Regions from separate parts of the Nesterenkonia maliinae genome, predicted to be linked through region 2. Evidence: predicted binding sites of a transcription regulator. Region 2 holds the regulator's gene; the other holds the start of a gene.

Region 1 (3,410 bases), on a different contig from region 2:
ATCCCGCGGTCCTCGTGCGTGTTCGCAAACACGTCGAAGGTCGGTTCCAACCCAGTCTTTCGAAGATCTGTCACGACCACCCCAGCCCGGGCGTAACGCACTCCCTCGTGGATCTTCGGCAGAATTGCTTTCACCGCTCGCGTCAAGATCACTGGGTCCGCCGTGGCGCTGGGCAACTTGATCGTCACCGATGGCCCGTGCGCGCCATCAGTGTTGAAGTGACTCGTCATCGCCCACACCGTCACGAGCTTGGCCTGACGATGATGTTTCTGCAGCCGAGCCGAGGCCCGCTGGGCATAGATTCCGAGCACCTGCTCCATCGTGGCCCGAGTGGTCACCGGCTCAGAGAAGGAGCGGGAGAAGATCAGTTGGTCCTTGATCTCTGTGGCTTCCTCGAAGGGCAGACACGGCACCCCACGCAGCTCCAAGACCACGCGCATCATGACGATGCTGAACCGGTCCCGAATCATCACCGGATCCGCGTTGCGTAGCTGCTGGATCGTCTCGATGCCCATTGCGTTGAACCGCTTCGCCATGCGGCCAGCGATCCCCCAGACCTCATCCACTGGGAGGTTGGAGAGCAGCTGCTCGCGATGCTGCTCGGGCACGGATTCCCAGACACACACCCCACCTAGATGGTCGAGCTTCTTCGCTGCCCGGTTGCTCAACTTGGCCAAGACTTTCGTGCGCCCGATCCCAACGCACACCGGCAGACCCAGATGCTTCCAGAGGCGGTCCTTGACCATTCTGGCCCAGCTCAGAAGCTCAGGCAGAGTGCCGCGGACCTTCACGAACGCCTCATCGATCGAGTACTGCGCCACCTCCGGCGCGCACTCCTGCAAGACCGAAATAAAGCGATCCGACATCTGGCCGTAGAGCTCATAGTTCGAGGACTTCGCCACCAGGTTCAGCCGTTCGGCCGAGGCTGCGAGCTTGAACCACGGCTCCCCCAGCGGGATGCCCAGTGCTTTCGCTTCTTTGCTGAGCGCGACGCAGCAACCGTCGTTGTTTGAGAGCACCACTACGGGCCGGTCCCGGAGTTTCGGGTCAAAGACTCGCTCGGCCGAGACGTAGAAGCTGTTGACATCGATGAGGCCTATGAAGTCACGGCCCTCGGGCTCAGCGAAATTGGCTACACGTTGTGGATGCACTTGATGACGACTCCCCAGATCTCGAGTTCAGAGAGCTCCTGAACCTCGATCGGGGGGTAGGAAGGGTTCTCCGCTTGGAGCACCACTCCCCCATGGACGAGCCTCAGCCGCTTCACGGTCATTTCACCGTCGAGAATAGCGACCACCACGGACATGTCCCCCGCGGTCAGCGAACGATCCACGATCAGTTCATCACCGTCACTGATCCCCGCACCTTCCATCGAGTCACCAGAGACCCGGACAAGGAAAGTGCTGTTGAGATCTCGGATGAGGTACTCAGAGAGGTTGATTGGAGCTGTCTCGTAATCCTGGGCCGGGGACGGATAGCCAGCAGCCACAGACTCAGGAGCCCGCAAGAGGCCCCGAGCTACGTCGGTCTCATCGAGACTCTGGATCTGTTCGATACGCATGGAAGCCTCAGTATCTATCGAACATAGCTTCGATAGCAACGCGGCGGAAACGCGACGGTAAGAGAATCATGGGTTGGCCTATTTGAACCCGTCGCCGGACTCCCCTAGTCGCAGGTCACACGCGAACTGGGCCACCAGCAAGAAGATCGGCTTAGAGGTCACGCACGTCACATTGCGCGGTGTGAAAAGGCCGCCACGTATTGATGCGAATGTCATGGTGAGCGATGGTTTTACGGGCACGCAACTGCGGCAGCTCTCGATCTTCGCTCCTCGCTGGCAACCAGAACATCGTTTCTAGGTCGGCATTGTTGAACTCGCTTCCGGTACTGATCGCCCGCTACGGGGCATTCCCCGACTGTAGGGTGTGTGCATAAACATCCACAGGAAAGAGGAACGCATGCGTCGGAATGCACTTATTGCTGGTCTGGCGTCACTCACGCTCGTCCTGGGAGCCTGTGGAGATGACGGGGAGGAGCGCGCCCAGACCATAGACCCTCCCCCTTCAGAAGCTCCCGACGGTGAGACGGAAAACGCTCCGGAACCCGCGCCTGAGTCGGAGCACCTCGACGTCGAGTCGGCGCTGCTGACCCTGGAGGACATGCCCACAGGCTGGACAGAAGAGTCAGATGACGCTTCGAGTGACACAGATGACGATGCGGCCCTGTGTGACGTGGAGCTGATAGGAGACGCTGAAGCCGTTGATGATGCAAGCGCCGAATTCTCCGCGGGTGACTTCGGGCCTCTTCTTAGCCACACGGTTGCGGTATTTGACGACGATGAAGCGGAACAAGCGCTTGAGGCGTTCACGGAGGCTCTCAGCAACTGCAACGAGTGGACTGAAGAGTCTGAAGATGGACCGTTAACGTTTCGTCCAGCTCCACTGTCTTTTCCCTCCTTCGGCGATGACACCCTCGCCATCCGCTTCAATGTGGCGAGCGAAATGGTCGACATGACCATGGACATGATCGCGTGGCGGCAAGCTAACACCATCAATCTCATCGCGGTTGCTGAGGTCTTCGGAACACCGGACGCTGAGCAGACCGAGGAATTCGTAACGGTGGCGGATGAGCGTATCGCTTCGCTTCTCTAGCCCGCGGTTTGTACTCAACGCAGGTGCTGGTGCCGTTCCAGCAATCACCAACACCTCGAGGCCCTGGGGCCTGCCGCACGATCGGTCATCGAGATGTTAACCTGTCGGCTCCCTGACTGAGACATCACGCCGCCAGTAATATCAACGTATGCCGTATAAGCCCGTCGTCCCTGAAGGTCAACACCTCGGCACGTCACGCAACGTTGATGGTGCTGTCACAGGCCATCTATTCGACAACGAGACGAACGAGCTCAGAGGACACGCCGCCTGGGAATGGGTTGACGAATCCAACAATGAGCACTCGTGGGAGCCCGAGCCCTACGACTCCTCAGAATCGACACCAGAGGAGGATAGCGAATGGATCGAACTCATCGCTACACTCATCATGGCCGGGACCGCTACGGCCGTCATCGCGGCAACCCCACGCATCAAGCGTTGGTGGACTGAAATGGCCTCGCCGCTCCTGCGAGCTGCATGGGAACGGGTCAGCGCGGTCGTCGGCAAGACGAGCAACCGGGCAGACACTGTCAAGCCTTCGGCCATGCCAAGTACGGAGTTGATGACAACTACTCGGGCCTTGGAGCGTGCCGTCGTAGAATCCAGAATCAAAATGCGGAGTAGCGAGTGGGAACAACGATTCCGGGCGATGCTTGCCGCCGGAGTTTTCAAAGATGAGCAGCTATGGATCCTATCCAACGCGAAAATTGAAGATGACCACACCCTTGAGTCGAAGAGCCCTAAGACTCAACTAACGCCTCA
Region 2 (3,410 bases):
GGGACGTCGTAGGTGGTCTCATTGACATTGAGCATCGCCTTCACGCTCAGCTGCGGGGCTCCATAGGGTTCTTGACCCTGGAGCTCTTCACGCAGCGGCAGACGGGACAGGTTCCGGGAGCGGGATGAAGTCACCGGGACATTCTAGCCGGGCGGGCCGTGCTGATCTGGGCTCCGAGCCGGGGGCCCAGAGGGGCAGCCCGGACGGGACTGGTCAGTCGACTCAGTCGACCGGGACGAAGAGTTCCTGGCCGGGGGTGAGCTCGGAACCGTTGAGATCGTTGAGCTCGGCGATCTGACCGATGAGCACCTGGGTGTGCTCGTCAGAGTCCACCGAAGCTGCCACGCTCCACAGGGTGTCCCCCGCGCCGATGGTGACGACTTGGGCGTCCACCCCGGGAACATCACCGGATGACGCCTGTGCCTGATTGAGCAGCGAGGTGGCCAGCATCAGCGCTCCGAGCAGCGCGATGGCCAGGGCTGCCAGCACCGGAAGGCCCAGCAGGAGGAAGCGACCGCGGCGAGTGAGGTGCACTGCCGGAGCCGGTGCGGAGTCGACAGGTGCAAGTGCAAGCTGTGCTGTACTCATGGGGAAGAACCTCTCATTCGAACGTGTGTACTATTTCTAGCACATAGTTTCGAATCTTGACCAGACTCGCCGCAGAATCAATGGAATCTCTCTACGATTTCGAGTAACCTGAGCGCCAAGTTCGAAGTGATCTTCGAAGCGAATCTCACTGTGAACAGTCCATCAGCAGGGTCTGACATGGATGCTGACACAGGGCGGATGCGGCGGACGGCTCGGCACAACTATGGAGGCAGCAATGGCGCAGAACACCAAGGACTCATCGGCAGCGCCGCGACTGACTGATCGGCAGCGGCAGATCGTCGACGTCATCCAGGAGTCGCTGGCCGAGCGCAGCTACCCGCCGTCCATGCGAGAGATCGGCGACGCCTGCGGACTCGCCTCGCTGTCCTCGGTGACCCACCAGCTGGCCCGCCTGCAGGAGCTCGGTTACCTCAGACGAGTTCCCGGACGGCCGCGCGCCATGGAGGTGCTGCGCGACTCAGCCGGCGCCCCGGTGCTCAGCGAACAGGCCCAGGAGGCCGAAGCTGCGGCTCGCGACTCCGTGGTGGACCTGCAGGGCTACCGCACACAGTCGGACAGCAGGATCTCTGAGATCCCCGTCGTGGGACAGATCGCCGCCGGTGGACCGATCCTGGCCGATCAGCAGGTTGAGGACATCATGCCCCTGCCGCGGCAGCTCACCGGCGAGGGCGAGCTGTTCATGCTCCAGGTCCGCGGTGACTCGATGATCGAGGCCGGGATCTTCGAGGGCGACTGGGTCGTCGTGCGGCGGCAGAGCACCGCGGAGAACGGTGACATCGTCGCCGCGCTGCTCGATGACGAGGCGACGGTCAAGACGCTCAAGCGCCGCGACGGACATGTCTGGCTGCTGCCGCAGAACCGGCAGTACGAACCGATCCTGGGCGACGAGTCCACGATCATGGGCAAGGTCGTCACGGTGCTGCGCAGCCTCTGAGCCGTTGGAGATCTCGGCGGCCGCCTAGTCCCCGCGCGGCACGACCGTGGGTTCCGCACCCGTGGGGGTGGGTGGGTGCTCACGAAGGTTCTGTTCGGTCATGACGTCCAGGAGCCGCGACCATCGTTCGTCAACGGTCCGCTCGCTGAGCTGCACGCGCTCCGGGACGTCGCCCTCCGCGAGTTCCTGCAAGGGCCAGATCCCGCGGTGCAGCTCCTCATCGGTGGGGCCTCGATCTACGGTGACGGGCAGCCAGTCAAACCCGGTGACGCGTGCGTCGTCATCCGTGGCCTCGACCGTTGCGTAGACCACGGTCCCGCTGGCAGTCTCCACGACGCAGCAGGCCTCGTCCTGGTTGGAGAGGAAGTTGCCCATGGACCACACCACCCACATGCCCTCGTCCGACGGGCCACCGTCGAGCTGCTCCACCGGCTGGGGGGTGTGCGAGTGGCTGCCGAAGACCACGTCGATCGCGCCATCGGCGGCGAGCTGCTCACCGTACTCGCGCTGCTCTTGATTGGGCGCGTCAACATACTCTTCGCCCCAATGAACAGACGCGACGACGATGTCGGCGCCGTCCTCCCGGGCTTGCGTCGCCTGATCGGTGAGCTCCTGAGGGCTGACATCAGAGACCCGCCACAGTTCATCGTCCTGCGGCCGGTATTGCTGGTTGTGCAGCATCGAGGTGGCCAGGTGAGCCACGGTGACCTCTCGCCCGCCGCGTTCCATCGTGTAGAGCTGAGGTCGGGTGGCTTCGGCCTCGGTGCGTGCCGTGCCCGCATGTCCCAGGCCGGCGGCGTCGAAGACCTCGAGTGTGCGTTCCGCACCGGCCGTTCCCTGGTCCAAGGAATGGTTGTTGGCGGTGGAGCACCCGTCGAAGCCCACCGCGGCGAGATCTCCGGCGAGCTCCGGCGGGGCCGCGAAGACCGGGTATCCACTCGGCTCCACGCCCTCTGGAGCGATCGGCACTTCCAGCCCGCAGAGCGCGAGGTCGGCGCCGCTGATGAGGTCTCGGACTCCGCCCATCATCGGCGCAAAGGCGTAGTCGGCGTCCTCGGCCAGCGCGGCTGCCGTGTCGATCAGCGGACCGTGGATGAGGATGTCCCCAGTGCCAGCGATGGTGAACTGCGTCGACTGAGGTTCGTCCGTCTCCACCGGGCTGGTTGCCTCGTTGCCGGCATCAGGCTGCGCGGTGCCGGGCTGCGTGGAGTCAGGCTCCCCGGTGTCAGGCTGTGCGGTGTCGGGGGCAGGCTGAGCCGGGTCATCTTCGGTGCTCTCGGCGCAGCCCGCCAGCGTAAGCGCTGCCGTGAGCACCCAGAAGGCGTGCACGAGGCGTGGGCGTCTGGTGCGTTCGGGATGCTGCATGGTCTGTGTGCCTCCTGGGGCCACCCGAGGTGTTGATCGAAGCGCCCCCTGAGCGTGGGCGTCTGGTTGATGCTGCTGCCGATGCTCGGTGGTCACCTGTGGGGAGGCGGTTGCCGAAGCTGAGGTCCAGCTACTTGTCTCGTTCCGCCAGCCGAGCCAGAGCCCCTCGAGCGAGGTCCCCGTTGACGGTCGGCCAGAAGTCGGGCATCGACTGCTTGAGGAACCCGCCATAGCGCGCCGTGGCCAGGCGTGAGTCCAGGATGGCCAGCACTCCCTTGTCCTCGCCGGTCCGGATCAGTCGCCCTGCGCCCTGGGCCAGCCGGGTGGCGGCGTGGGTTGCGGCGACCTGCATGAACCCGTTGCCTCCGTGCTTGGTGACTTCCTGGCTGCGGGCACTGACCAGCGGGTCGTCCGGGCGGGGGAACGGAATCCGGTCGATCGCGACCAGTCGGCAGGAGCGCCCGGGGACGTCTACGCCCTGCCAGAGGCTCATGGTGCCGAA

What was found. Region 2 encodes LexA, which represses DNA repair genes until DNA is damaged. Its sites were predicted from a motif close to TCGAACANNTGTTCGA; they were not measured.
Region 1: a site for LexA is predicted at 1,579-1,594, ahead of ACHAA4_RS05745 (LexA family protein). Genes of this name have one in related genera too.

Annotation. Positions count from the first base shown of each region.
Region 1 is NZ_JBIMEY010000002.1:272,658-276,067, reverse strand. Features, by position in the region: gene ACHAA4_RS05750 (Y-family DNA polymerase) at 1-1,151, opposite strand, end outside; gene ACHAA4_RS05745 (LexA family protein) at 1,133-1,561, opposite strand; gene ACHAA4_RS05740 (hypothetical protein) at 1,959-2,651, shown strand; gene ACHAA4_RS05735 (hypothetical protein) at 2,800-3,410, shown strand, end outside.
Region 2 is NZ_JBIMEY010000001.1:949,633-953,042, forward strand. Features, by position in the region: gene ACHAA4_RS04310 (histidinol-phosphate transaminase) at 1-134, opposite strand, end outside; gene ACHAA4_RS04315 (LysM peptidoglycan-binding domain-containing protein) at 223-588, opposite strand; gene lexA (transcriptional repressor LexA) at 824-1,543, shown strand; gene ACHAA4_RS04325 (CapA family protein) at 1,568-2,908, opposite strand; gene ACHAA4_RS04330 (ATP-dependent DNA helicase) at 3,039-3,410, opposite strand, start outside.